Regions from separate parts of the Paenarthrobacter sp. NPDC056912 genome, predicted to be linked through region 1. Evidence: predicted binding sites of a transcription regulator. Region 1 holds the regulator's gene; the other holds the start of a gene.
What was found. Region 1 encodes HrcA, which represses chaperone genes, less so after heat shock. Its sites were predicted from a motif close to TTNGCACTCGNNNNNNNCGAGTGCNAA; they were not measured.
Positions count from the first base shown of each region.

Region 1 (9,301 bases):
CCCCAGCGAGTATCCCACCGGCAAGATTTCCGAAGTCCGCGAACCAATGGTGTCAGCTACGATTTTGGCGCCGAACGAGTTCGTGGGCGCCATCATGGAACTCTGCCAGAGTCGTCGTGGCGTCATGGGCGGAATGGACTACCTCTCCGAGGACCGCGTGGAGATCAGGTACCGCCTGCCGTTGGCTGAGATCGTGTTCGATTTCTTCGACATCCTCAAGTCCAAGACGCGCGGTTATGGTTCGCTTGACTGGAAAGCCGATGGCGAGCAGGTTGCCGACCTGGTCAAGGTGGACATCATGCTCCAAGGCGAACAAGTGGACGCTTTCAGTGCCATCACCCACCGGGACAAGGCTTACGCCTACGGTGTCATGATGACCGGCAAGCTCCGCGAACTCATTCCGCGCCAGCAGTTCGAAGTTCCGATCCAGGCTGCCATCGGTTCCCGCATCATTGCCCGCGAGAGCATCCGGGCCATCCGCAAGGATGTCCTTGCCAAGTGCTACGGCGGTGACATCACCCGTAAGCGCAAGCTGCTGGAGAAGCAGAAGGAAGGCAAGAAGCGCATGAAGATGGTGGGCCGCGTCGAGGTCCCCCAGGAAGCGTTCATTGCTGCCCTGACCACCGACGAGTCCAAGGACAAGGCCAAGAAGTAGATGCCCAGCGTCCTTCCTTTGGGCGATCCGGCGCCTGCGGACGGCATGTTGCCCCCGCAGGTGCTGGCTGGCGTCGAGTACCGCAAGTTCGGGCTCTACGTCCATATCCCTTTTTGCGCGGTCCGTTGCGGCTACTGCGACTTCAACACCTACACGGCCACGGAGCTCGGCGGCGGTGCGTCCCAGGACGCATACGCCGGCACGGCCGTTTCGGAGCTCGACTTCGCGGCGCTTGCCCTTGATGCTTCAGGTGTCCCGCGCCGGTCCCTGAGTACCGTCTTCTTCGGTGGGGGCACGCCAACCCTGCTCCCCGCCGAAGACCTGGCGCGGATACTGCGCGCCGCTATCGGGCATTGGGGGCTGGAGCCTGGAGCCGAGGTCACCACTGAAGCCAATCCGGATTCCGTGACCCGCGAATCCCTGCAATTGCTGGCTGATGCCGGTTTCACGCGAGTGTCTTTTGGCATGCAATCGGCAGTGCCGCACGTCTTGAAGGTACTGGATCGAACGCACACTCCAAGCCGCGTGCCTCTTGTAGTGCAGTGGGCACGTGAGGCCGGCCTGGCTGTCAGCCTGGATCTTATTTATGGAACACCGGGCGAGTCCATGGAGGACTGGCGACTGTCCCTGGAGACGGCCTTGTCCTATGGTCCGGACCACATCAGCGCATATGCCCTGATAGTGGAGGAGGGCACCAAGCTTGCGGCCCAGATACGTCGTGGCGAAGTCCCCGGAATCGACGATGACGACCACGCTGCCAAGTACGAGCTCGCCGACCAGATGATCTCCGAAGCGGGCCTGACGTGGTACGAGGTCAGCAATTGGTCGCTTACTCCCGAGCAGGCTTGCCGGCATAACCTCGCCTATTGGCGGGGCGATGACTGGTGGGGCATTGGTCCCGGAGCGCATTCGCACGTCGGCGGCGTCCGATGGTGGAACGTCAAGCACCCCACCGCCTACGCATCACGGTTGGCTGCCGGAACGTCGCCGGCCGCTGGGCGGGAAACGCTCGACGCCGACACCCGGGAAGTTGAGCGCATCATGCTTGAGGCGCGGCTCGGGACTGGTTTGTCAGTGGATGCCTTGGACAAAGTGGGCAGGCATGCCATGGCCGGACTCATTGCGGATCAGTTGGTGGATCCTGTAGCAGCGTTCAAAGGACGCCTGGTTCTCACCCTGAAGGGCAGGCTTCTCGCGGACGCTGTGGTCAGACGCATCCTGCCGGACTGACGGCCATCGCGCGGCCGCCGGCCGGGCTGGCTACTTGATCCAGCGCAGGTTGAGGCGATAGCGGTGCGGTTGCCCGTGATTGACGCGGATACCGGCGGAAACCGAGAAGCACGTCAGGGCAACCCAGATTCCGGTGGCGATCACGGCGAAGATGTTGCCCACAACAGGGAGCAGCACAAGAATGTTGGCCAGTACTGCGGCAATGGTGGGGGGAAGCGTGAAGTTCAGTGCTTCCTTTGATTCCTGGGCCGTAAACGGTCCACGGTCCCGGAAGATCAGGTAGATCAGGAGGGACGGCAGGCATCCCAGGATGCCGCCGAAGTGCGCCAAGGTAGCCCACTGCCGGTCCTCGCTGGCCGTCAGCGGGAGAGCGTTGGCAGGCGCGCCATGGTACTGGGGCTGGCCTGCGGCGCTGCCCGGTTCTTCAGGAGCGTTCTCTGACACGGTGTCTTCCTTTTGCTGTAAAGATGCTGCGGTGTTGCTGTCCCAGAATACGTTGTCGCGGGGACTTCCCGGGACCAACGCCCCGCCGGGCGCCAAGGTTGTCCTGCCGGGACCGTGTCCTCAAGCGGTGTTCATCAGGGAACAGTGAGGAAGTCGATGACTTCTTCCACCCTGCCCAACAACGAGGCTTCGAGGTCTGCGTAACTGCGCACGGCACCGAGGAGCCTTTGCCAACCCAGGCCAATGTCCTCGGCGGTTTCGTGAGGCCAACCAAACGCGCTGAGTATTCCGGTCTTCCAGTCGATGCCGCGCGGCACTGCAGGCCACTGCTCAATGCCCAGGACCTTCGGCCGGATGGCTTGCCAGACGTCAACGTAGGGATGGCCCACAATCAGCACGTTTCCGGCAGCACCGGGTACTGTCATGGCTTCTGCGGCGATGCGTGACTCCTTGGAGCCCGGGACAAGGTGGTCCACCAGAATGCCGAGTCGTCGGCCGGGGCCGGGGCTAAAAGCGGCGATGGCCGATTTGAGGTCGTCTACGCCGTGCAGAGGTTCCACGACTATGCCCTCCACCCGGAGGTCGTCACCCCAGACTTTTTCTACCAGTTCGGCGTCGTGTTTACCTTCCACCCAGATCCGGCTGGCTTTCGCTACCTGGGCGCGGTGGCCTTGCACTCTCACTGATCCGGACGCGGTACGTGCCGCCGGGGTGGTTGCGGCAGCGGCGCGCGCGGCCGGTGGCATGAGGCGGATCGCCTGCCCCTCCAGGAGAAAACCGAATCCAAGCTGGAACGACTTCGTTTTCCCGCGCCGGTCCTCCAGGGACACCACATGCATTCCGCCGGACTTTTCAACGCGGGTTACTTCGCCCACCCATCCCGACTGCACGTCTTCGAGGACCATTCCCCTCTGGACAGCTACCTCAGGAAGTTGGCGTTTAGCCGGAGCAGTCATGTCCTGCGGGCCCCAATTGTCGAAAGCCAAGGGATTCCTACCTCTTCATGCTGGGTGGTGCTGGAATTCGTACCGGGCGCAACTGATGCCGGCGCTGTCCGCCTGTTAACTCGGCGGCCGGTTTCAATGCTAGCAACGCACTGGCTCATACTAGACTTGTTAGCACTTGGGCATGTTGAGTGCTAAGTGCGGGGAGTCGTCGAGTCCCCGCGGCGTCCGGTCGAAGGACCTTGATACCCGTCAGGAGGTGGAGCAATGAGTGAGCCACGCAAGCTGGAAGTGCTGCGTGCCATCGTTGAGGATTACGTGCATTCCCGCGAGCCTGTCGGATCCAAGGCCCTCGTTGAGCGTCACCATCTTGGTGTTTCAAGTGCCACTATCCGGAATGACATGGCTGTCCTCGAAGAGGAAGGCCTCATCGCTGCGCCCCACACAAGTGCCGGCAGGATTCCCACAGACAAGGGCTACCGCCTGTTCGTGGACCGCATCTCGCAGGTCAAGCCGCTGTCGGCCGCGGAGCGTCGTGCTATCCATTCGCTCCTAGAGGGACCGGATGATCTTGATGACATCCTGGAGCGCACCGCAAGGCTCCTCTCGCAGCTGACCAACCAGGTCGCCGTCGTGCAGTACCCGCATTCAAACCGCGCTTTGGTCCGCCATGTCGAGTTCGTGCTCCTGGCTCCCAAGCAGGTCCTGGTTGTTCTGATCGCGGACACCGGCAGCGTTGGCCAGAAGGTCCTTGATGCAGGATCGGACGTGAGCAACGAGGCACTGATGCTTCTGAGGTCCCGGTTCCTTGGCAGCATCGCGGGTACGCAACTCGCGCTGTTGCCCCAAGTTCTTCCTTCGGTGGTGGCACTTTGCCCGCCGGAGCTTCGAAGCCTGGCGCAGGTCCTGGGGCATGGGCTGCAAGCGCTCAGCGACAACAGCCGTGAGGAACGCATCCTGATGGCCGGTACAGCCAACCTTGCCCGCTCCAACGTGGACTTCCCGTTGAGCATCGGGCCTGTGCTTGAGGCCTTGGAGGAACAAGTTGTCATGCTCCGGTTGTTGTCGGATATGGGCGATGACCCCCGTGGCGTGACTGTAAGTATCGGCCGGGAGAACCCCTACGACGGCTTGGCAGAGGCATCCGTCGTGGCAACGGATTATGGCTCCGGCGCCAAGGTGGGGATTCTCGGTCCCACACGGATGGACTATCCAACCACCATGGCCGCAGTTCGGGCCGTGGCCCGCTACCTTTCACGCATTCTCGGCGGCTGAAGACCGGCCCGAAGAAATAACCGCAGTACAACAAGGAAGAGATACCGACTTTGAGCAGCCACTATGACGTTTTGGGAGTCTCTCCGGAAGCCACCGGGGAAGAGATCAAAAAGGCGTACCGCAAGTTGGCGCGGAAACTTCACCCGGATGTGAACCCGGGTGACGATGTCGCGGAGCAGTTCAAGGCCGTGACCCATGCGTACGAGGTGCTGTCCGACCCCCAGAAGCGCCGCGTCTACGACGCCACAGGCAATGAGAACGGCACTGACAACGGGTTCGGCGGAGGCTATTCAGGCCAAGGGTTCGCCTTCCAGGACATCTTCGACACGTTCTTCGGGGGCGGTGGCGGCCACGGCGGACCGGCCTCCAGGGTTCGGCGTGGGCAGGACGCCCTCATCAGCGTCCGGATCGACCTCAAAGATGCCGTCTTCGGCGTCAACAAAAAGCTTGAAGTGGACACGGCCGTGGTCTGCCCCACTTGCGATGGCAGCTGCTGCCGCCCGGGCACCCACCCGGAACGTTGCGACATCTGTGGTGGCAGCGGCCAGGTCCAGCGCGCTGTCCGTTCCATTCTTGGTCAGGTCATGACAACCGCCCCCTGCGGCTCCTGTGAGGGTTTCGGCACAGTCATCAAGGATCCGTGCAATGAATGCAGCGGCCAGGGCCGGATCCGCAGCCGCCGTTCCCTGACCATCAAGGTTCCCGCTGGTGTCGCCACCGGTACGCGTATCCAGTTGTCCGGACAGGGGGAGGCTGGTCCTGCCGGCGGACCCGCAGGTGACTTGTACGTTGAGATCCGCGTCAACAACGATTCCATGTTCATGCGTGAAGGCGATGACCTCCACGCCACGTTGAGCGTGCCTATGACCGCCGCAGCCTTGGGGACCGAGCTTCAGCTGGAAACCTTTGATGGAGCCCAGGACATTGATGTGAAGGCCGGCACCCAGTCCGGCGAGATCATTACGCTCCGCGGCCTGGGTGTGAACCACCTCCGTGGCTACGGCCGAGGCGACCTCAAAGTCCACTTGCATGTTGAGACTCCGAGCAAGCTCGACCCCGCCCAGGAAGAGCTGCTGCAGCAGTTGGCGAAGCTTCGCGGCGAGCAGTTCACTGAAGGGAAGCTCGTGGCGAGCGGGGGCATGTTCGCCAAGCTCCGGGACAAGCTCGGTAACCTGTAGCGGTGAGCAACCCCGTTTTTTTCGCGCCGGCCGGCAGCCTTGCCCCGGTTGAGCCCGGTTCCCGCTTTGTCCTCGACGGTCCCGAAGCGCGACATGCGGTGACCGTCAAGAGGCTTACCGTGGGCGAGTCCGTGGACATTGCCGACGGCGCCGGTGGGCGACTGACCGGAACGGTTTCCGAGATCGGCCCCGGTACATTGACCGTGACGGCCTCGGAGGTAGTCTTTGAACAGCCTTCGGCCGTGCGGTTGGTGCTGGTCCAGGCCCTGGCCAAGGGCGATCGCGATGAGCTGGCCATCGAGACCTCCACCGAACTGGGAATAGATGCGGTGATTCCCTGGCAGTCGGAACGCTCCATCGTGCGCTGGAAAGGCGACCGCGCCGCCAAGGCACATGCCAAATGGCAGTCCGTTGTCACCGCTGCTGCCAAGCAGGCACGCCGGGCCTGGATTCCTGAAGTGCGATCGATCGTCGAGTCCGGTGCCCTGGCGCAAGCTGTGGCGGCTGCTGACCTCGCCATCATTTTGCACGAAGACGCCAAGACGTCCTTGCGGAAGGTCTTGGAGGAGTCTGAGGTTCTGCAAGGTGCTGAAGCCGGAGAAGCTCGCGAGGTTCTCCTGATAGTTGGCCCGGAGGGCGGAATCTCACCACGCGAAGTGACGCGCCTGAGCGACGCCGGCGCTGTGACGGCACTCTTGGGTCACCACGTGTTGCGGTCGTCGACGGCGGGTCCGGCCGCCGTCGTTCTCGCCAGCGACGTTTTGGGTCGCTGGTAGGCGGCGATACGCGTCAAACTAGCCGACGTTGAACAACCGGGTGTCGGTACTTGTTTCGATGGTCTTGCCGGAGTCGTCAACCTGGGACACGCGAAGCTCGTACTTGCCGGCCTTCAGCGTGGCGCTGAACGTGAAGAGCCCGTACTGCCCGGGTTCGCCAGCGGCCTTTGCCTGGCCCGTCAGCAGGCTCGACTTGTCACCCTTGCCGTTGTCCTGCAGGAGTTGCCAGCTGATGGGTTTGGAGCTATCCGTGCTTCGGCCGTTGAATTTCACCAAACCCGGAGGTAGTGAGGTCTCTTCCTGTGGATCGATGATCCACAGGGGTGCCACCAGCGAAGCATCACGTGCCATGGGTTCGCCGAGTTTCACCTGCCCGAAAGCCATGTAGTCCTTATGGCCGTCAACCAGGATCACTACCTGGATCTGCTGGCCGGAGTTGATGAGCCCCGAGGACGAGGCCGCCGCCGTGGCTGTGTACACCAACTGCTGTACCGCCCGCTGTGCCATCCCGGCGTCGAGGTTGGAGTTGAAGGCGTCACGGGAAATATCAACGGTGATGACGTTCTTGCCGGAGATAGAGGTGGCGAGGCTGCCCGGATCCTGCCACGGCGTGAAGAAATCGTGGTCCAAGGGCTTCTCGGCCATCATGATCCGCAGTGCTGTGGTGACGGGATTTCCGTCTCCGGGAATGTCCCTGAACTCGCGGTAGAGGTAGACCTCTTCCTTGCTCCGGCCGATCCAGTAGACGGGAATCTTGGTGGAGGCCTGTGTGGTTTCCAAAGGCGCATTGCTGGCCGGAGCCTCCTGGAGGGTAACGGCCGGTGAACTGGAAGCCACCTGGCTGCCGCCGCCATTGGCGATGCAACCGGTCAGCAGGAGCACAGCGAGCATCGCGGGCGCGGCAATGGCGGACTTTGTCCGCTTGCGCGCGCTATTCCCGTTGCGTGCTGACGTCGTGATGGGGGTTCCCGCCTTGCTGTGCATCTTTGGCAGCTGTAGCCGCCTGACCTGTTCTAGGTGGTGCTGTTTCCACTCGCTATGCCAGCTTGGCACACCGTCGACGGCGCTCGGCCGGGATTGCGGGGAAGGGCGCCAACTGAAACATGATTGATACCGGCTTGATGCCGAGTTGAGACAAAAAGTCGACAATCAGGGGAACGCCTGCACGGTCAGCCGCAGGAGGTCCGCCGACGGCATGCTGGCGTAGGATTGGAGACATTCCCGCATAAGGACCGGTGCGCAGGCGGCGGCTTATCAGGAATCGACGGCTAACGTGAATCAACCGGAGGAGAACAGGCCGAACGGCCAGCACTATGAGTGAATCTTTGAACGGGCGGCTGAGGACCGGAAACGGCAACCCGGCGCCCACCGAGTTCCCGCACACTTTACCGGGCACGCGCACGGAAATTGTTACGTTCGACAACTCCGACCAGATGGTTCACTCACTGGGCAGCCACGACGAAGCCTTGCGGTACATCGAGGAACAGTTTCCCGACGTGAACTTCCATGTGCGGGGCAACGAGCTCTCCATGACCGGCCCCTCTACGGTCATTCCCCGTATCATGCGCCTTCTTGAGGAAGTGCGTGGGATCGTGGCCAAGGGCACGGTGGTGACGCCGGATATCCTCAAGCAACTCGTATCGCTGCTGAGGACACAGTCTGTCCAAAACCCTGCCGACGTCCTGACGCACAACATTCTGTCCAGCAGGGGGCGCACCATCCGGCCCAAGACGCTGAACCAGAAGAACTATGTGGATGCCATCGACGCCAATACGGTGATTTTCGGCATCGGCCCCGCGGGTACCGGAAAGACCTACCTTGCCATGGCGAAAGCCGTCCAGGCTCTTCAGCTGAAGGAAGTCAGCCGGATCATTTTGACGAGGCCGGCCGTCGAGGCGGGGGAGCGGCTGGGCTTCCTTCCGGGCACCCTGAGCGACAAAATCGATCCCTACCTCCGGCCCCTCTACGACGCTTTGCACGACATGATGGATCCGGAATCAATCCCGCGGCTTATGGCTGCAGGAACCATCGAAGTCGCCCCGTTGGCTTACATGCGCGGGCGCACGCTGAACGATGCCTTCATCATTCTTGACGAAGCGCAGAACACCACACCGGAACAGATGAAGATGTTCCTCACCCGCCTCGGATTCGGCTCGAAGATGGTGGTCACAGGCGACGTAACGCAGATCGACCTGCCGTTCGGCGCCACGTCCGGGCTGAGGATTGTCCGGGAAATCCTGAACGGAATAGATGACGTCAACTTCTCGATCCTTGACGCCGCAGACGTCGTGAGGCATCGGCTCGTGGCCGATATTGTTTCCGCCTACAGCAACTGGGATGACGCACATCGCACCGACACAGCCGCACAGCACAAACGTGGAGAACGAAAATGAGCATTGAAGTCAACAACGAGTCCGGCGTGGCGGTGGACGAAGCCCAGTTAGTGACGTTGTCACGCTTCATCTTCGAGCGTTTGTACATCCACCCCCAGGCCGAGCTGTCTATTCTCCTGGTGGATGAACCCGCCATGGAGAAGCTCCACATTGAGCTGATGGACGAGCCCGGGGCTACTGACGTCCTCTCCGTGCCCATGGATGAACTCTCCCCGGGCACTCCCGACAAACCAACTCCGCAAGGAATGCTGGGAGATATAGCGATCTGCCCCCAGGTGGCTGAGGTTCAGGCACGAAACGCCGGACACCCCACCCAGGACGAAATGCTGCTGTTGACGACCCACGGCATCCTCCACCTGCTTGGCTTCGATCATGCCGAGCCGGAGGAGAAGGAAGAAATGTTCGG
Region 1 is NZ_JBHUCD010000003.1:101,471-110,771, reverse strand. It holds gene lepA (translation elongation factor 4) at 1-655, shown strand, start outside; gene hemW (radical SAM family heme chaperone HemW) at 656-1,885, shown strand; gene ACFRJ9_RS04535 (DUF4870 domain-containing protein) at 1,916-2,329, opposite strand; gene ACFRJ9_RS04530 (DUF3097 family protein) at 2,464-3,315, opposite strand; gene hrcA (heat-inducible transcriptional repressor HrcA) at 3,541-4,548, shown strand; gene dnaJ (molecular chaperone DnaJ) at 4,599-5,726, shown strand; gene ACFRJ9_RS04515 (16S rRNA (uracil(1498)-N(3))-methyltransferase) at 5,729-6,502, shown strand; gene ACFRJ9_RS04510 (GerMN domain-containing protein) at 6,521-7,393, opposite strand; gene ACFRJ9_RS04505 (PhoH family protein) at 7,816-8,895, shown strand; gene ybeY (rRNA maturation RNase YbeY) at 8,892-9,301, shown strand, end outside.

Region 2 (19,754 bases), on a different contig from region 1:
ACGAACAGGGCGTCCACACCGGCGTCGATGAGCTTCATGGCGCGCTCCCAGCCGTCGCCGAAGAAGCCAATGGCAGCGCCGACGCGCAGGCGTCCTTCGTCGTCCTTCGTAGCCAGCGGGTACTGCTCGGCCTTGGTGAAGTCCTTGGTGGTGATGAGGCCCTTGAGGCGACCCTGCTCGTCAACCAGCGGGAGCTTCTCGATCTTGTTGGTGGCCAGCTTGTGCGACGCTTCATCACGGCTGATGCCCACATGCCCGGTGATGAGGGGCATCTTGGTCATTGTGTCGCTGACGCTGCGGAACGGGAAGTCAGACTCCGGAATGAAGCGGGTGTCGCGGTTGGTAACGATGCCCAGCAGACGGCCGTCGGTGTCCACCACAGGCAGGCCCGAGACACGGTACCGGGAGCAGAGCTCGTCCAGTTCCTGCAGGGTGGCTTCAGGACCGATGGTCAGCGGGTTGGTGATCATGCCGGATTCGCTGCGCTTGACGCGATCCACGTGCTCGGCCTGGTCGTCGATGGACAGGTTGCGGTGAACCACGCCCAAGCCACCCTGGCGTGCCATGGCGATGGCCATGCGGGACTCGGTCACGGTGTCCATGGCGGCAGAGAGCAGCGGGGTCTGCACGCTGATGCGCTTGGAAATGCGGGACGAGGTGTCAGCCTCGGACGGAATGACGTCGGTGTGTCCGGGGAGCAGCAGGACGTCGTCATACGTCAGGCCAATGAAGCCAAACGGATTGTGTTCGGGCTGGGTCATGAGTGTGCGCCTCTTACCTGGGTTCTTGGGGGCTTAACTGGTAGGGGTTGCAACTGATGACCAGCCCGTCATTACGGGACTGGCCTGTGCATAAGGTACTGCGAGGCAGCTAACATGCTGCCGGTATTGAATAAATAGTAGAACCTCCGCGCCGATCGCCATATTCCGCGACGCCTGAGTGTGAGCAACAGCACTGGCGGCAGGCCGCCGTCGTACACTTGCCCGTGCGGCTGCAGGGGTCCCTAGCTGCGGGACCAGCCGGTGGCGGCCAGCAACCGTTCCTCGAACATCGGGATCATGCTCTGCACGTAAGTCTTGGTGAGGTGATTGTCGTCCTTGTAGACGTACACGTTCCCGACGACCGCCGGGCAGGTGCCCTGTTCACAAATGAAGTCGCTCATATCCATCAGGTGCAGTCGCTCCACCTTGCCGACGTAGTCGTCCAAGGGTGACGACACCGCCAAGGACTCCTCCAACGGCGCATTGCAGTCGGGGGAATCCGGGCCCTTCTTCTGGACGCATTCGGGCATATTGATGCTGAACCGCGGATTGTCACGAACCCCCACCACATCAATGCCGGCGTCCGTGAACGGCTTGATGCCGTCGAGGTAGCCAGGCACTTCCGTCTCAAACGGAGCTGTGACGTGCGTCAGCGAGGCCACCGTAAACACGGCATCCGGCCGATGTTCCATCATGTAGGCGGCACTGGCCTTGTTGAACTCGTTGCACTCGTCAGTTCGCTCCGAGGATTCGGCACCGAAACGGCAACTTCCCTTCAAGAGCGTCACCACTTCCCAGCCGTGCTCCTTGGCTATCGGGCCAAGAGCGGCCATGTACTGCTGGGCATGCGAATCGCCCAGCACCACGATCTCCTTGGTGACAACCTCGGGTTCGTCGTTTTGCAGGCAGCCCTCCAGCAGCGGGTCCGTGGGAACGTTGTCGCCGGTGCACAGTCCGTCGATGTCCGCCCACTCATCCTTCATGGCGGCCGGCGCCGGGATGATCAGGGCTTCCGGCGTGGGATTGCCCGAGAACTCCGGGGACAACGCGGCCGCACCCGGTGTCAGTTCCTTGGGCTGGTCAGCAATCGCGGCGCCCTCGGCGGCGATCGCTCCCTGCCAGGCGGTAACGGGCAATGCCAGCAAGGCACCGCAGGAAGCAATCACGACGGCGGCACGCCAGGACCGGACGTCCGGCCACTCCCAGCGGCGCATGGGTACCTCGACGTAGCGGGTGGTGACCACCGCCAAGACCATGGAAGCGGCCATTATGCCCAGACCTTGGAGGAGGTTCGGCGTCGTGGTGCCTGTTACGAGAAGGAAAAACACCAGGACCGGCCAGTGCCACAGATACAGGGCATAGGAATTGTCTCCCACCAGCACCAAGGGCCGGGAACTCAGGAAACGGTCAGCACCCAGGCGGCTGTTGCTCTGTCCGGCCACGATCACGGCTGCTGCGGCCAGAGTCGGCCAGAGGGCCACGAATCCGGGGAACGAGCGGTCCACTGTCAGGACAAGGCCGCACGCGAGCATCGCGGTGATTCCGGCCCAGCCCAGGAACACACGGAGCCTGCGGCCAGGTTTCAGGTACGGCAGCGCCAAGGCGAGCAAGGAGCCCAGCGCGAACTCCCACAGCCGGGCACGGGTATCGAAGTACGCGTATTCCTGGTTGGTGGCGGTCTGCTCTATGGAAAACACGAGTGAGGCCAGGAACACCATGCCAAAGGCCACGAACAGTAACTGACGGTGGGCCACGGCCTTCCGCTCCGGGAAGAGCTTGGCCAGCTGCGGCTGCAGCAAGGCCACGGCCGCGAAGATCAGCGGCCACAGGATGAACACCTGGCCTTGTACTGACAGCGACCAGAAATGCTGGAGCGGGCTTGCCCCCGAATGGTCCTGCGCGTAATAGTCCACAGCCGAGTCGGCGAGCTGCCAGTTCTGCCGGTACAGCAAGGACGCCCACGCTTCAGCGAGGATATCCGGCCAGCGGCTCTGCGGCACGAACGCCCACGTGGCGGTCAGGACCGCCAACAGCACAACGACGACGGCGGGCAGCAGCCGCTTGAACACGTGAAGCCAATGCCGGACAAGGCGCAAAGGCGAGCCGTTTTCGAGCTTTCGCGTGAACGACAACGTCAGCAGGAACGCCGAGATCAGCAGGAAGACGTCAACCCCGCCGGAAACCCTGCCGAGCCAGATATGGTAGGCCGCCACCATGAGCACAGCCAGCGCGCGCAGTCCCTGGACCTCCGGACGGAAGCCTCGTTCCGCCGTCGGGCGTTGTCCTGCGGCTGGTACGGCTGAAGCTGTTGCCGTGCTGGTGTGTGCATTCATCATCGTTGCCACCCGGTAGCGGCAAACCACCTTTCATCGAGCATGTCCGCCATGCTCTTTACGTATGTCTTGGTCAGGTGATTGTCGTCCAAGTAGACGAAGGTGTTACCCACAATGGCCGGGCAATAGATCCCCTCGCAAATCAAGTCCGACATATCCAGCAGGAACAGGTCTTGATACTTGCCAAGAACTGCATCGAACGGGCTCTGGGCTGCCAGGACATCCGCACGAAGGGGACGGCAGTCCGGACTGTCCTGCCCCTTGGAGAGCGTGCAGTCCGTCAGGCTATAGGTGAACCGCGGATTATCCCGCATGGCAATGACCTGGGTGCCCAACGCGTTGACCTCCGGGATGAGCTCCTCGAAACCGTGCGTCAGCTGCTCATCAGGGGCAGAAGGAACGGCCGCGGTACCCACCATGAAAATGGCATCGGGCGGATGGGCTTCAATGTGGCTGCGGACTTCGCGGTTGAACTCGTTGCACTCCGGCTCGGCGTCCGGGTTCTCCGTCATGAACGGGCAAGCTCCGAAGAGCATGGCGTAGACCCGCCAGTGGTGCTGCTCGGCCAGCTCGCCGATCGCGGCGAGCCACTGCTGCGAATGCGAGTTGCCCACCACCAGGACCGTCTTGGTGGCGTCAGCGCCGACGTCGTTCTGCTGGCAGTTCTCCTGCAGCAGCGGCGACTCCGGCTTGGTTTCACCGGAACAGGCATCCGACAAATGGGCCCAGTCTGACGGCAACTGTTCCGCGGACGGCAGGGTCATGGCGTTCGAGGCCACTTGGTTCACATAGCCGGGCAGAAGTGCTTGGGCCCCGGGGTTGTCATGGGCCGCCTGCGCCTGGGCAGCTTGCAGGTCCAAGTCCTGCTTGTACTGGAAACCAAGAAGGGGTGCGGACGCCACGGCCACGCACGCTGCGATGGCAATAGCTGCGCGCCGCCGCTTCACTTCAGGCCATTTCCATTCCCTGAAGGGTTTCTCCACGTATTTGGTAGTAAGGAAAGCCAGAACAAGGGACAGGGCCACAATCGCCGTTCCGGAAAGCCAACCCGCATGGTCTTTGCCGCTCCAAGCCAAGGCAATCACCAGGATGGGCCAGTGCCATAGGTACAGGGCGTAGGAGTTGTCGCCGAGCCGGACCAGAAACTTGGAACTCAGGATCCGGTCCACGCCGAAACGGCTCCCGCTCTGACCGGCCGCAATCACGGCAACGGCCGCCAAGGTGGGCCACAGTGCCACAAAGCCGGGAAACGCAGTCTGGACCTGCAGCAGGATGCCGCAACTGAGCATCGCCGCCACGCCAATCCATCCCAGGACCACACGGACGGGCTTCGAAAAGTTCAAGCCCGGGAGGATCAGGGCCAGCAAGGTGCCCAAGGCGAATTCCCACAGACGGGCAAAAGTATCGAAGTAGGCCACCGCCTGGTTGGTGGCCGTGAAAATGATGGAGTAGATGAAGGAGATCACGAAAATGATCGCGAAAATATACGCGAGCGTCGCGCGGTAGCGGAGGCCGAACCGGCGGCAGAGCAGCGCAACGGTGGCGAAGATGATGGGCCACATGATGAAAACCTGGCCCTGGATGGACAGCGACCAGAAGTGCTGTACAGGACTCGCCAGGCTGTGGTCCGCAGCGTAGTAGTTGACCGCCAGGCCCTGCAGTAGCCAGTTCTCGAAGTAGAACAGCGAGGCCCATGCTTGGTGCACAACCTCAACCCAGCGGGTCGGCGGCAGGAAAGCGAAGGTGGCCGCGAGCGTCCCCAGGAGAACCACGACGACGGCGGGAAGCAGCCGCCGGAACAGGTGCAGCCAGTGCCGCAAAAGATCCATCGGCCGGCGTTGTTTGTAACGTCCCGTGAACTGGAGGGTCATGAGGAAGGCGGAGATGAGGAGGAAGACGTCGACACCTCCGGAAACCCTGCCGATCCAGATGTGGTAGCTGACCACCATCAGGACAGCGAGTGACCGAAGACCTTGGATTTCGGGGCGGAACTTAGACTTTGCAACGGGTCCGGAAGCCCGCCTACCAGGGTGGGCGGGGGTTGGGATCGTTGGCGTAGTCACGTTAGGCGGTTCCTCAAAGCTGCGGCACAAAGCATCAATAATACGCGGTTTCCACCGCGCACCCCCATTGGGAGGGCATTTCCGACCGCCCTCCCAAGCCTTATTAGTTCAAGTCCAGCTATGGATTTTCCCAGCCCCACCTGTGCGTGACCTGTGCCGATACCCGTTTTGGCCAAGCGTGGACGGGCCCCTTGCGATGTGTCGCATTCCACAATCACGGCTGCCCTTGGTCCGCCAAGGAGCTCCGGTCCATTGCGGGCTGCTGCGCCATTGCGGGTGTGTGTGAGGCCGCCATCTGGCGGGCCAGGTATCGGGCATCGCGGCTGACGCCGGGCAATGTGGCTGACGCAGCCGCAAAAAGGAACTCCTGGCCAATGAAATAGAGTCCGGAAACATCGTGCGCCACTCCCCTGGTTTGCCGGGGCTCACCTATGGGGTCAAGGGCCGGGAGCTTCAACCACGAATAATCCTCGTGGTAGCCGGTGCACCAGATGATCGTGGAGACATCCAGGATCCTTCCGTCTTCCAGGACAGGCTTTCCGTCGGCAACCCCGGCGACCCTGGGGACCAGGTCGATCCCTGCGGCACCCAGCTCCTTGGTCTTGGTCCGGATCAACGGTGCCGCCATGGACTTGAATCCCGGCGCCGCCTTCCTGCCAACAGGAGTGTTGTAGTTGAGGACGTACAAGCCCAGGAACCGCACGATTGGCAAGGCAAAGCGGGCTGCTGTCCGCCCATGCCGGACCGGCAGCTCCCCGCTTGGCTTTCCGGCAACCAAAGTGGGATGCGTCCGGCCCACTTCCAGGGCGATCTCCGCCCCCGAGTTGCCAAGTCCGACAATCAACACCGGCCCTGCCCGGAGTTGCCCTGGATTCCTATAGTCCTGGGAGTGGAGTTGCAGCACTGCCGGGTCAACTTCCGTGGCAAACCGCGGCGTCTTAGGCAGCTGGTGACCGCCGGTAGCGACCACGACGTTGCGGGCATGCCAGACACGGTCCCTTGAACTGACGGCGAAACCTTCATCCGCTGGCCTGACGTCTTCTACCCGGACGTTCGGAATGAACGGGAGATCGAAGCGGCGGACATACTCTTCAAAGTAATCCGCCAGTTCATCCTTCGACGGAAAGGCCAGCCGGTCTCCGGGGAAATGCGCGCCCGGCAGGCCGTCGTACTTGGCAGGAGTGAAGAGGTGCAGTGAGTCCCAGCGCTGGCGCCAGGCATCTCCCGCCCGGGCGTTCTGGTCCAGGATGACGAAGTCCCGCCCCTTCCCTGGCCAGCCAGTATCCGAGGGCCAGCCCGGCCTGCCCACCCCCTACGATCACCGTGTCCAGCTCTGTGTGCTGACTCTTTTCCATGGCTGCTTCTCCTCGCTGGCTGTTGTGGCATTACGTGCCGATACAGCCAAGCTATTGCCCGGGTGTCCCCCGCCGCGTCGGCCGGATTACGCATTCCCGCGAAGTCGGTATGGGTATTTATGCGCAGACGTCCGGAGGTGAGAGAGCGACGCTCGAAAACAATCCGGAGGTGAGAGAGGGACGCTCGAAAACAATCCGGAGGTGAGAGAGGGACGCTCGAAGACAGTCTGGAAGTGAGAGAGGGTCAGCGGATCATGCCGTGCTCAAAGGCGTAGCCGGTGGCTGCCGCCCTGGACGGCACCCCTAGCTTGGACAGGATATTGCTGACGTGCCGGGCCACGGTCTTCTCGCTGAGGTAAAGCTCCCGGGCGATGGTCCTGTTCGCCAGGCCCCCGGCGATCAGCCGCAGGACTTCCAGTTCCCGGCCGGTCAGCGACGACGTTCCTTGGGGCTTTTCCCCGCTGAACTCCAGGACCTTCGCCACCGCCGGCGTTGCACCCAGGTCCGCGAACTCAGCCGTAGCGGCCTCAAACTCCATGGCCGCCGAGTCCGTGTCCCCCATTGCTGCGCAGGCCCTCGCGGCAAGGACCCTGGAAAGCGCCGCTTGGTAGGGCGCCTCCAGGCTGTACCAAATCCGCCACGCTCTCCTGGACTGTTGAAGGGAAGCCACCGGATTGCGCTCGGCCAGAAGCACATCCGCCGCTGCCAGGGCGGCGAGCGCCAGCTCCAGCGGCCTGCTTTCACGGTGCAGCGGTGCGGACAATTCGTCCGCCGCAATCCTCGCAGCAGCTACGTCGCCCGCAGCGAGCTCGATGTCCACCACGGCAGGAAGGAGCCTCCTCCGGTTGGCCTTGTCCGCGCCCTCCAACGCCCGGCGCATGGTGGCTTGTGCCCTGGACGCCTTGTGCTGCGCCAATTGGAGGTACGCAATTCCGGGTACCGGCTCAAAGCCTGTCTCGGCTGCTTTCGCATAGGCCCTGCCGGCTTCTTCCAACCAGCCCCGCAACCGCAGGACTTCGCCCTGCTGGTACCAGGAACCGAACGTGGCATCGGGGTCGCCTTTCCTGATCCGGCCTTCGGCCGCCCGGGCGACTGACAAGGCTTCATCCCACGCACCGTGCAGGATCAGGAGCTCAGCACGGTTGGCCTGGCACTGCCCGCTGAACATGACCATGTCCGGCCGTTCCCCGCACCAACGTTCCAGTGCGGCAGTCCACTCCTGGGCACGGTGTACGTCGTGGGCAAGGCGGCAGCTGCCTAGCACTGCGCAGTAAATGATTCCCGCCGGTATGGGAGAGACCTCACCTGCAGTTACCGAGACCATGACTTCGTCGAGGAGTTGAAGTCCCTCATCTGTGTGCCCAAGCGAGACGCGGGAGGTCCCAACGCCCAGCTGGCCCATGGCTTGGAGGTCCTTGTCGTGGAAGAGGGTACCGATTTCCAAGGCCCTGCTGAACAACCCGTGGCCGGCTTCGGCATTGCCTGACCGAAGGGAGCCCAGTCCTGCCGGAATAAGAAGGTACCCTTCGGCCGCGCTGGGTCCTTTCGCGCCCTCCAGTAAGTGTTTGGCACGGGATAACCACCCGTTGCCCCTTGCCTGCTCACCCATGTCCATGAGGAACATGACCAACCATGCGGCGCACCGGGCCGCGCTGTCAGTGTCTCCCATGGTGAGGAATTCATCGTGCGCCCGTGTGAGGTACTCAACGCTCTCCGAGTTCAAACCCAGCAGCATGGCCACCGACGCCACCAGTTCAATGTCCTGGGGAGGCAATCCACCTTCGGCATCCGCACGTGCAAGGCAGTCCAAGGCGTCGCTCCAGCGGCGCTCGTGGAATGCCGAGCGTCCTAGGTCCAAGTCCGTGGCCGGAGTTGTCATGGTTCACCGTAGGGGTGGAAGCGACCCGGTTTGTGCCCGAAGCCGCCGCATTAGCGTCAGGTTACCGCCGCCGTCGAACGCCGACAATAGCTGCCCCCCGCCTGCCCGCGGACAGCAAAGAGCCCCGGTCACGAACATGACCGGGGCTCTTTGGTACAGGCAGTTAGTGCTTGTGGCCTGCGTGTGCGTCTTCTTCCTCGGCCGGCTTCTCGGCTACGAGGGTCTCGGTGGTGAGAACCAGGGCAGCGATGGAAGCGGCGTTGCGGAGAGCGGAACGGGTGACCTTGACGGGGTCGATCACGCCAGCGGCGATCAGGTCCTCGTACTCGCCGGACTTGGCGTTGAAGCCGTGGTTGGCGTCCAGTTCGGAAACCTTGGCAACAACCACGAAGCCGTCGAAGCCTGCGTTCTGGGCGATCCAGCGCAGCGGCTGGACCAGGGCGCGGCGGACGATGCCCACAGCAGCTGCTGCGTCACCTTCCAGGGCCTTGACGGCGGGCGACTCGTCCAGTGCCTTGAGGGCGTGGATGAGGGCCGAACCGCCACCGGAAACGATGCCTTCTTCGAGGGCTGCACGCGTGGAGGATACTGCGTCCTCGATGCGGTGCTTCTTTTCCTTCAGCTCAACCTCGGTGGCTGCGCCAACCTTGATCACGCCGATGCCGCCGGCCAGCTTGGCCAGGCGTTCCTGCAGCTTTTCCTTGTCCCAGTCGGAGTCCGTCCGGGTGAGCTCAGCACGCAGCTGTGCAACGCGGTCGGAGACGTCCTGGGCCGAGCCTGCACCGTCGACGATAGTGGTGTTGTCCTTGGTGACCGTGATGCGGCGCGCGGTACCGAGTACCTCGAGGCCTACGGAATCCAGGGTCAGGCCGAGGTCAGGGGAAACAACCTGTGCGCCCGTGAGCGTGGCGATGTCCTGGAGCATGGCCTTGCGGCGGTCGCCGAAGCCGGGTGCCTTGACGGCCACAACGTTGAGCGTGCCGCGGATGCGGTTGACGATCAGGGTGGACAGGGCCTCGCCCTCGATGTCTTCAGCAATGATGAAGAGCGGCTTGGAAGCCTGGAGGGCCTTCTCCAGCAGCGGCAGGAAGTCCTGAAGCGAGGAGATCTTGCCCTGGTTGATCAGGATGAGTGCGTCCTCGAGGACGGCTTCCTGACGCTCAGCGTCCGTGACGAAGTACGGGGACAGGTAGCCCTTGTCGAACTGCATGCCCTCGGTGAGGACCAGCTCAGTCTGCGTGGTGGAGGACTCTTCGATGGTGATGACGCCATCTTTGCCCACCTTGCCGAACGCTTCTGCCAGCAGTTCGCCGATTTCATCGCTCTGCGCGGAGATCGCTGCGACGCTGGCAACCTGCGTGCCTTCGACCTCGCGGGCGTTCTCCAGCAGGCGGGCTGCGATGGCTTCAACGGAAACCTCGATGCCACGCTTGATCTCGCCCGGTGCGGCGCCGGCAGCAACGTTGCGCAGGCCTTCCTTGACCAGGGCCTGGGCCAGCACGGTAGCCGTGGTGGTGCCGTCGCCGGCGACATCGTTGGTCTTGGTAGCTACTTCCTTGGCCAGCTGGGCACCAAGGTTCTCGTAGGGGTCGTCAAGCTCAACTTCACGGGCGATGGTCACGCCGTCGTTGGTGATCGTGGGAGCGCCCCACTTCTTGTCCAGCACGACGTTGCGGCCGCGCGGACCAAGCGTCACCTTGACAGTGTTGGCGAGCTTGTCGATACCGGCCTCAAGAGACCGGCGGGCAGCATCGTTAAAAGCAAGCTGCTTTGCCATGGTTGTGTCCTTTCAAGACAGAAAACCCGCACCGCTGTCGCTCGGAATGATTCCAACGCGGCTGCGGTGCGGGGCTCCAGGAAGTTACTTTACGACGATCGCAAGGACGTCGCGGGCGGACAGAACGAGGTACTCGTTGCCGCCGGTCTTGACTTCGGTTCCACCGTACTTGGAGTAGATGACGACGTCGCCAACAGCTACGTCAACCGGTACGCGGTTGCCGTTGTCATCGAAGCGGCCGGGGCCGATTGCAACAACTTCGCCTTCCTGCGGCTTCTCCTGCGCGGAGTCCGGAATTACCAGGCCGGAAGCCGTGGTCTGCTCTGCTTCGAGCGGGCGAACAACAATACGATCCTCAAGAGGCTTAATCGAGACCGACACTCGGACTCTCCTTTTCATGAGCTGATTCATGGACTAAAAACTTGGGTGCCGAGGCGTGCAACCGTCGTCGCGGTGCCGGTAGCTGCCTGGCGGTGGTGATTAGCACCCTCCGGGGAGAGTGCTAACAAGACTCTATGTAAGGCGTTAGCACTCGGTCAAGGTGAGTGCCAGCATTTCGTCATGGGTGAACGCCCGTCACCGGCCGGTGAGGTCCTCCAGATCGTAGTCTTCGCCGTCATCGTCCCCGTCAACCCGGTCTGTCCCACGGTTCAAGTAAAGGAGTACGCCGGAAGCAACGGCAACCACGGCGGAGACCACCAGGGCAATGATTCCGCCGACGCGGGCTCCGCTGTAGAGTTCGCGGATGTCCCGGGCCTCGTCGGTGGCGTCGTTGACGCTCTTGCCTGTCACGGAGTAGGCAGCCGCGTTGAAGGAGTCCAGCGCAAAGATGATGATCAGCAAAGCTATGCAGACCACCGCAATCACAGCCCCCGCAATTAAGGCAGGGCGGGCATACCGGGTTATGTGGGAGGGCTGCGGAACTGCGTTGTCTTCCATGAAAACAACCCTATCTGGCTGATTCCCCAGTCACGATGCCATGACGTGCCCTATTAGGCTTGATCCCATGTCTCACGCACCGCAGGAACAGATCGCGCCCTTGCTGACCACCGAAGGATGGGAACTTCTTGCCTCGCTGGGCCCGTACCGGGACGCCGACGCGTTCAGCGTCAACGCCGACCTCCGGAAGGCGGGACATTCTCCTGAACTCGTGGCAGCCGTCCTGACCCAATCTCGCCTACGGACCCGGGCCGAGTCAAAGTTCGGCGAGTTCGCCCGCCAGATGCTGTTCACACAGGCCGGCTTGGAGCAAGCCACGCGCCTGAACGTCGCAGCACGGCACGCGGAACGATTCGCGAAGGCAGGCATTACCCACGTCGCCGACCTCGGCTGCGGCCTGGGCGCGGATTCCATGGCGATGGCCTCCATGGACATTGCCGTAACCGCCGTGGAGATGGACGAGACCACCGCCGCCTGCGCCACTATCAACCTCATACCGTTCCCGCACGCCACCGTGGTGCACTCGGATGCCACTTCCGTTGGGCTGGACGGGATCGACGGCGTCTGGCTGGATCCGGCCCGACGCACCACCTCCACGTCCGGAACGAAGAGGATCTGGGATCCCGAAGCGTTCTCCCCTCCCCTGTCTTTCGTGGAAGGGCTGGCGGCTTCCGGCCGCGCTGTGGGCGTCAAGATGGGCCCCGGCATCCCCCATGACTCGGTGCCTTCGGGCTGCGAAGCCCAGTGGGTTTCCGTCGGGGGCGATGTCACCGAGGTGACCCTGTGGTTCAACGCGGTAGCCCGTCCCGGCGTGCGTCGTGCCGCCCTCGTCCTCAGCTCCCAGGGCGCCGCCGAAATCACCAGCGGCGAGGATTTCGACGGCGGCCCGGTAGCCGCCGTCGGGCCTGTTGACGGCTACCTGTACGAACCTGACGGCGCGGTGATCCGCGCGGGGCTGGTGGCCGACGTCGCCGAACGCCTGGGCGGGCACCTGGTGGATGAGCACATTGCCTACATTTGCGCGCCCGAACTGCAGGACACCCCCTTTGCCCGCGCCTATAAGGTGCTGGAGGTCATGCCGTACAACGTGAAAGCCCTCAAGGCCTGGGTGAAAGCGAACGGCATCACCGTGCTGGACATCAAGAAGCGCGGAACGGCAGTAACTCCTGAGGAACTGCGGAAACAACTCCTCCCGGGCAAGCCGGCAGGGAAGGGCAAGGACGCGAAAACAGCCACCCTGGTCCTCACCCGGATCGGCGAGGAGAGAGTGGCTGTTGCGGTGGAGCCTGTGACGGCCTAGGCCGCCTACCAGCGTCTGCCGGCGATTAGCGGCGCGAGAATTCCGAGGCTTCGCGCACCTGCTCAGCGCTCGGGCGCACACCGGTGTACAAGACGAACTGTTCTTCGGCCTGGATGGCTATGACCTCCGCACCGGTGATCACAGGCCTGCCCGCGGCGCGGGCAGCGGAGATCAGCGGCGTCTCCGAGGGAAGCGCGACGACGTCGAACACCACCTTGGCGGCGGCAATGGTTGCATCGTCGAAGGACTGCGCTGTTTCGTCCGCGCCCGCCATGCCCAGCGGCGTGACGTTGACGATGAGGTCCGCCGTGGAGCCGTTGACGTCGTCCTGCCAGCCGAATCCGTAAAGATCCGCGAGCGCACGGCCGGTGGTTTCATTGCGGGCCACGATGGTGACCTCAGTGAACCCGGCGTCCCGGAGTGCAGCGGCCATGGCCTTGGCCATGCCGCCCGCGCCGCGGAGCAGGACCGAGTGGCCGCTGGGAACTGCGTGGTCCTTCAGCAGCCGGGCGATGGCAATGTAGTCGGTGTTGTAGGCCGTGAGGACGCCGTCGTTATTGACGATGGTGTTGACCGAATCAATGGCCTTGGCCGAGGCGTCCATCACGTCCACCAACGGGATAACCGCTTCCTTGTACGGCATGGACACCGCGGCACCCCTGATGGGGAGGCCGCGGATGCCTGCCACTGCGAGGGCGATGTCCGCCGGGGCAAATGCTTTGTAGACAAAGTTCAGGCCGAGCAAATCGTAGAGGTAGTTGTGGAACCGGGTGCCGATGTTGCTGGGCCGGGCCGCGAGCGAAATGCACAGGGACATGTCTTTGTTCAGGATTGGCATTTACCCATTAAACAACCCTCGAATTGAAACCCGCTTTCAGCCTTGCCGGGCCTTCATCCTCGGGTTGTTCTTGTTGATGACGAACGTGCGTCCGCGCCTGCGGACGATCTGTGCGCCCGGGATCTTCTTGAGGGCACGCAACGAGTTCCTGACCTTCATGGTGTTTCTCCTTCTCTGGTGGGTTACTGGTGGCCTGAGGTTCATAGTGCGTCGCTGAGTTCCAGCGGGTCATGCCAGGTGGCGAAGTCCACGTCCATTTCGGCGTCACTGAGTTGGCAGCCTTCCAGCAATTCCTGGATCTCCCGGGGATCGATGTCCTCGGAACGCCCGGTGATGGCCAGGACCGTCCCGCGGTCGCCGTGGTCGGGATGCCAATCCAGGACGGAGTCGACGTCGGCGGCCCCTCCCCGGAGGTGGGTTCCGGTTGCGGAGTCGGCCAGCCAGGATCCGGTGCTTTCCAGCCAGACCCTGGGTCCGATTCCCTGGACGGCGATCCGCGTCTTCGCCGCAGATGCGATCCACAGGCGCCCCCGCAGCCAGTGCGTGCCGGACGCCAATCTGGGCAAAGCTTCACGGAAACGGCCTGGATGCAGGGGCCGCCCCGCCTTGTGCAGCACGGTCCGGAAGGACCCCGGGGCCTCGTTCAAAGGCAAACGCACGACGCCGGGCCGGCTGCGGGCCGCTGCCTCGGCGTCGTCGAAGCAGCCCGGCCTGAAGTCGTCAGCCGCACCAACAGCGGCCGCATGGGGTGCCAGCTGGCCAAGCAGTTCGGCGCCAATCAACCACTCCGCAGACCCCTCGCGGTGATCTCCGGTCAGCTCGGCGCCCAATCCGGGATGCAGCATGACGGTATCCACCTGGCCGAATTCGCCAATCAGGAACTCGCCGCTGGTGCGGTCATCCTGGGGCATGGAGGTAAAGCCTGATTCGAACAGGGTGTGGCGATCCCACATGTGGTCATCCAGGTCAGCGGGATCCAGGGCCAGCACAGCGTTGTCGATGACCACCGGGCGGCTCAGTCCACGCCGAAGCTCCGCGACTGCCATCCCCGCAGCCACGCCGGGCGGCAGGCCCAGGACAGCGTGGTCGAAACCGCAGGCAGCGAGGCGCTCCACGGTGGGAACCACATCCAGGCGAACGGTGCAGCTGAGGCAGCCGTGTTCCAGGACTGTTGTTTCGCGTTCGAACAACCGCCCTCCCCGGTAGACGCGGCGCAGCACCAAGGACCCGTCCAGAAGGCCATGCAGGACCACCACAGAGTTCGGGTGGGTGCTGCCCAGCCTTGCGGCTGCCGCTTCACGGCATTGACTGTCCAGGGAACTGACGACTGTAAGATGCATGGGATGATTCTAAATGCAAACCATTCTCATTAGCAAATGAAGGGTGGCTTCATCGTTGGTCACTCGCAATCAGAGGCGGCCCGGCTGCACTAGACTTATGCCGACCGCTGGCGGCCCCGCAGCGGGGCCGTGCCCGGCAGAAACACAACGAGGGGACTACGTGCAGATTGAGTTTGCGCCATCCAGGCAATCGACACTGGGTGTGGAGTGGGAGTTGGCGCTGGTCAATGCACGGACCGGCGAGCTGGTCTCGGTAGCGAACGATGTCCTCAAAGGCGTCGCCGCGAACCACCCCGACCTCAACGAAGACGATGAACATCCCCACATCAAACGCGAACTCCTCCTCAACACCGTTGAACTCGTCACTGGAATCTGCGAGACCGTCAAGGACGCCAAAGAGGACCTGAGCCGTTCCCTCGCTGCTGTCCGTGAAGTCACCGACCCCATGGGGGTGGAAGTATTCTGCGCGGGCAGCCACCCGTTCAGCCCTCCCCTGCTCCAGCCCGTGACGGACAAGGAACGCTACGCCAAGCTGATTGAGCGCACCCAATGGTGGGGACGCCAAATGGTGATCTACGGCGTCCACGTCCATGTGGGCATCGACCGCCGGGACAAAGTCCTTCCGATCCTTGACGGCCTGGTCAACTACTTCCCGCACTTTCAGGCGCTGTCCGCCTCCAGCCCGTTCTGGGCAGGGGAGGAAACCGGCTACGCGTCCCAGCGCGCCCTCATGTTCCAGCAGCTGCCCACCGCAGGGCTTCCCTTCCAGTTCGAAACATGGGAAGCGTACGAGTCCTACGTCCAGGACATGTTCACCACCGGCGTCATCGACTCCACGTCCGAAATCCGCTGGGATATCCGGCCGGTGTCCAACCTGGGCACCATCGAGATGCGCATCTGCGACGGCTTGGCCACGTTGGAAGAAGTCGGAGCCATTGCTGCCCTGACCCAGTGCCTGGTGGATGAGTTCTCCTCCATCCTCGATGCCGGCGGCACCATCCCCACCATGCCGCCCTGGCATGTGCAGGAGAACAAATGGCGCGCCGCCCGCTACGGCATGGAAGCCATCATCATCCTCGACGCCGATGGCAACGAGCAGCTGGTCACCGAGCACCTCGCGGAGACTGTGGCGCGTCTGGAGCCGGTGGCAGCCAGGCTCGGCTGCACCGAAGAATTGGCGGACGTCCTGAAGATCATCGAACGCGGGGCCAGCTACCAGCGTCAACGCCGCGTGGCCGCTGAGCACGACGGCGACCTGCAGGCCGTGGTGATGGACCTCGTGCAGCAGATGCGCAAAGGTCCCGACGCCTAAGTCGGCACGGAAACCCGCCTAGGCGGGCACCGACACCGTGGTGACCGGCATGGACGAATCCGGCGCGAACCCGATTCCGCTGGGACTGATCCCGGCCATGATGAGTTGGGCTCCCAAGGCAGCAACCATGGCACCGTTGTCCGTGCAGAGGTCCAGTGGCGGAACGTGAAGCTTGATACCGGCCGATGCACACCGCTGGCCCGTCAATTCGCGCAGCCGTGAGTTGGCGGCGACGCCACCGCCCAGAAGCACCTCTGTGATCCCGTTTTCCTTGCAGGCCAGCACGGCCTTGGAACTGATGACATCCACCACGGCCTCCTGGAACGCTGCGGCAATGTCGGCCACGGGTACCTCTTCGCCGCGCGCCTCGAACTGCTCCACGCATCTGGCTACGGCTGTCTTCAACCCGCTGAAGGACCAGTCATAGCGGTGCGGGCCCTTCTCCTCGGCAGTTCCCATGTACTTGGGCTGGGTGAGTCCGCGCGGGAAACGAATGGACTTCGGATTACCCTGCCGCGCAAGTTTGTCGATGGCCGGGCCACCGGGGTAGCCAAGGCCCAGGATGCGGGCAACTTTGTCGTACGCCTCGCCTGCGGCGTCGTCGATGGTTGAGCCAAGGAGTTCGACGTCGTCCGTGATGCTCCGGATTCGCAGGATTTCCGTGTGGCCGCCCGATACCAACAAAGCTCCGAGATTCTCCGGCAACTTCCCGGCACCCAAGCCGGCGGCAGCAACGGCGTCGGGCCTTCCATCCAGCAGCCCCACACCAACATGCGCCACCAAGTGGTTGATCGCATAAAGCGGCTTGCCCGTGGCAACCGCCAGTGCCTTCGCGGCACAGACGCCCACCATAAGCGCACCGGCAAGGCCCGGGCCCGAAGTCACTGCGATGGCGTCAATGTCCTCCAGGGTCACGCCGGCCTCATGGAGCGACTCCTGGAGTGTTGGCACAAAAGCGTCCAAGTGGGCCCGCGAGGCGATCTCGGGAATCACGCCGCCAAAGCGGACATGCTCATCCATGGAGGAGGACACCGTGTTGGTGAGCAACGTGGTTCCCCGAACGATTCCCACACCTGTCTCGTCGCAGGACGACTCGATGCCCAGCACCAGCGGCTGCTTCGGCTGTACTTGGTTCGGTCCGCTCACGCTGTTGTTCCTTCGTGGGAGTGTGGATTGTTCAATGGCAGCCGCATGATCAAGGCGTCGGTGCCGTCACGGTAATAGCGGGGACGGACGTGGATCTGTTCGAATCCGAAGCGTAAGTACAGCTGCTGGGCCCGGGGGTTGTCCGCCCGGACCTCCAACAGGACGTCCGCGGCACGGCGTCGCCGCGCTTCGTCAATCAGTTCGGTCAGGACGGCGGAACCGATTCCCTTGCCCTCGAATTCAGGCACGACGGCGATCGTCTGTACGTCCGCGATCGGCTCGATACACATCAGGCCCGCATAAGCGACGATTTCGCCGGCAACTTCAGCCACGACGTAGCGCCGGGTTTCAGGCTGTGCGAGCTCATCGAAGAACATCTGCAGGGGCCAGGCGTCCACGGGGAACAACCGACGCTCCAATGCTTCCACCACCGGGACGTCAGCCTCGGTCATGTCGCGCAGGGAAACCCCCGCAAGTTCCAGCTTCGGGGAGAGCTTCACGGTTTCGTTCCCATCAGAGTGCACGCTTCCTGGGCCCGGGCACTTGAGCGTCCGATTCCCGCAAGTACAGGGGTGTGGAGTCCAGCAGTTCCCGCCCTGCAGTGAGGCGGGCAAGGGCAAACTGGCCCAGGGACGCGGCGTCGGGTTGAGTCCGGGCAAAGTCCTCATCGGCGCGAAGAACGTCCGCATAGAGGCCCGCACCCGCACCGAAAACCGGAAGGTCCGGCAGGCCCGAGGCGAAACCAACGTGGGGGCCGTCCGCGAGTTCCGGAAGTTGTCCGTCCGCCAACGTATACCGAGCCCAGTAAACCTCCTTGCGGCGGGCGTCCGTGGCCACGAGGAACTCAGGAACCGCCGCCGTGGATTCTGCTACCTCAAGGGCAATGGCGTCCAGGCTCATCAGCCCGTACAGGGGCTTGTTCCAGACGAAAGCCAAGGTCCGCGCCGTAGCGATCCCGGAGCGGAGGCCAGTGAAGGGACCCGGCCCCACGCCGGTCACGATCGCATCGACGTCGGCTCCGGTGACGCCCGCCCCGGCCAGGAGCTTCTCAATTCCCGGGGCAAGGACCTCAGCATGGCTGCGGGTGTCCTCGGTGGCAAATGAGTCCAGCACACCCTCTATCGCGACATCGGAAATCAGTGCCGCGCTGGCAACGGCGGAGGTATCTATGGCCAGGATCAGCATCAGTTGCCTCCCTCTGAGGACGTAGTGGTTTCCAAGAGCCGCGGAGCCTCGGCCCAGCGAGGACCGAAGCCACGGAAGACAATGGTGCGCGGCTCGTCGTCGTCATCGGTATCGAAGTCGAGGACACCCGTCCCGGTTGCGGGCAGTGCGCCTCCGCCACCAACGGACCTGTGCAGTTCGACTTCCAGACGACTGTCCGAAAGATGCTCCACGCGGTCCCGTCCCCACTCCACCACTGTGACCGCGGTGTCCATGGTGTTCTCAAGGTCGATGTCGTCGATCTCGGCGGCCGATTCCAACCGGTAGGCGTCCACATGGACCAGGTCAGGACCACCCGGCCTGGGACCGTCCTGCAGGTTGGGGTGGATCCGCACCAGGACAAACGTGGGTGAGATGATGCCGGTGCGCACGCCCAGGCCCTCCCCGAGCCCCTGGGTGAATGTCGTCTTGCCCGCACCCAATTCGCCGGTCAGGACCAGGAGGTCCCCTGCCTCAAGCACCCCGCCGACTGCTGCTGCGAGCGCGTGCGTCTGCTCCGCCGTCGTGACCGTCAGAGTGCGCTCCCACTGTGGTTCGCTCACAGCGCTGCCGTGTGGGCCACCGTGTGGACCTCGCCCTGAACGGGCCGTTCGTTGACATAGCTCCGGGGCACGCGGGGGCTGATGCGGGTGACGATTTCGTAGTTGTTGGTGCCCGCTGCGGCAGCCCAGTCATCGGCCGTGGGTCCGTTGTCCGCTCCGTTGCCGAACAAGACGGCTTCGGCCCCCTTGAACGCGCTTGCCTCGTCCGGTGTCAATGGTCCGAGGTCGATGACCATCTGGTCCATCGCGATCCTGCCCACCACCGGGTAAGTGACGCCGTTGACCCGGACCGGGCCTCCTGTTCCGATCCGTGGGACGCCGTCCGCGTAGCCCAAAGGCACCAGGCCCAGCGTACTTTCCCCGCTGGTCACATAGTTGAGTCCGTAAGAGACGCCTTGGCCTTCCGGTACCTTTTTGCAGTTGGACAGGAGCGTGCGGACTGTCATGGCCGGATGGAGGCCGAGTTCCGCGGACGTGGCGCCTTCAAAGGGCGACAAACCGTAGACCCCCAGGCCCACGCGGACCAGGTCGAAGTGCGAATCAGGCCGGGACAATGTGGCCGGGGTGTTGGCAATGTGCCGCACCTCGGTGTCCACGCCTGCGTCTTCAGCCATGGCGATTGCCTCACGGAAAACGGCGAGTTGTTGGTCCGTTTCCGGACGGTGCGGCTCATCGGCCACCGCGAGGTGGGAAAAAATGCCCACGACTCGCAGAAGGCCCTGGTCCTGGTATTCCATGGCTTGGCCCACCAGCTGATCCCAGTCCGCGATGGTGCAGCCGTTACGGCCAAGGCCTGTGTCCACCTTCAGGTGCACCCGGGCGGGGCGCTCCTGTTCGCGGGCGGCAGCGACCACGGCGTCCAGTTCCCAGCCCGAAATTCCGACGTCGATGCCGGCGGCGACTGCCGCCTGGAAGTTGCTCTCACGGGTGTGCAGCCATGCCAGC
Region 2 is NZ_JBHUCD010000015.1:44,323-64,076, forward strand. It holds gene guaB (IMP dehydrogenase) at 1-761, opposite strand, end outside; gene ACFRJ9_RS16395 (acyltransferase family protein) at 1,004-3,094, opposite strand; gene ACFRJ9_RS16400 (acyltransferase family protein) at 3,094-5,157, opposite strand; gene ACFRJ9_RS16405 (flavin-containing monooxygenase) at 5,372-6,466, opposite strand; gene ACFRJ9_RS16410 (LuxR C-terminal-related transcriptional regulator) at 6,757-8,391, opposite strand; gene groL (chaperonin GroEL) at 8,555-10,168, opposite strand; gene groES (co-chaperone GroES) at 10,253-10,549, opposite strand; gene ACFRJ9_RS16425 (hypothetical protein) at 10,745-11,107, opposite strand; gene ACFRJ9_RS16430 (SAM-dependent methyltransferase) at 11,175-12,407, shown strand; gene ACFRJ9_RS16435 (shikimate 5-dehydrogenase) at 12,433-13,245, opposite strand; gene ykgO (type B 50S ribosomal protein L36) at 13,282-13,404, opposite strand; gene ACFRJ9_RS16445 (GTP-binding protein) at 13,446-14,585, opposite strand; gene ACFRJ9_RS16450 (glutamate--cysteine ligase) at 14,746-15,897, shown strand; gene tsaD (tRNA (adenosine(37)-N6)-threonylcarbamoyltransferase complex transferase subunit TsaD) at 15,916-17,043, opposite strand; gene rimI (ribosomal protein S18-alanine N-acetyltransferase) at 17,040-17,543, opposite strand; gene tsaB (tRNA (adenosine(37)-N6)-threonylcarbamoyltransferase complex dimerization subunit type 1 TsaB) at 17,557-18,228, opposite strand; gene tsaE (tRNA (adenosine(37)-N6)-threonylcarbamoyltransferase complex ATPase subunit type 1 TsaE) at 18,228-18,809, opposite strand; gene alr (alanine racemase) at 18,806-19,754, opposite strand, start outside.
Region 2: groES (co-chaperone GroES) is a predicted target of HrcA. The motif match lies at 10,694-10,720, and genes of this name have one in related genera.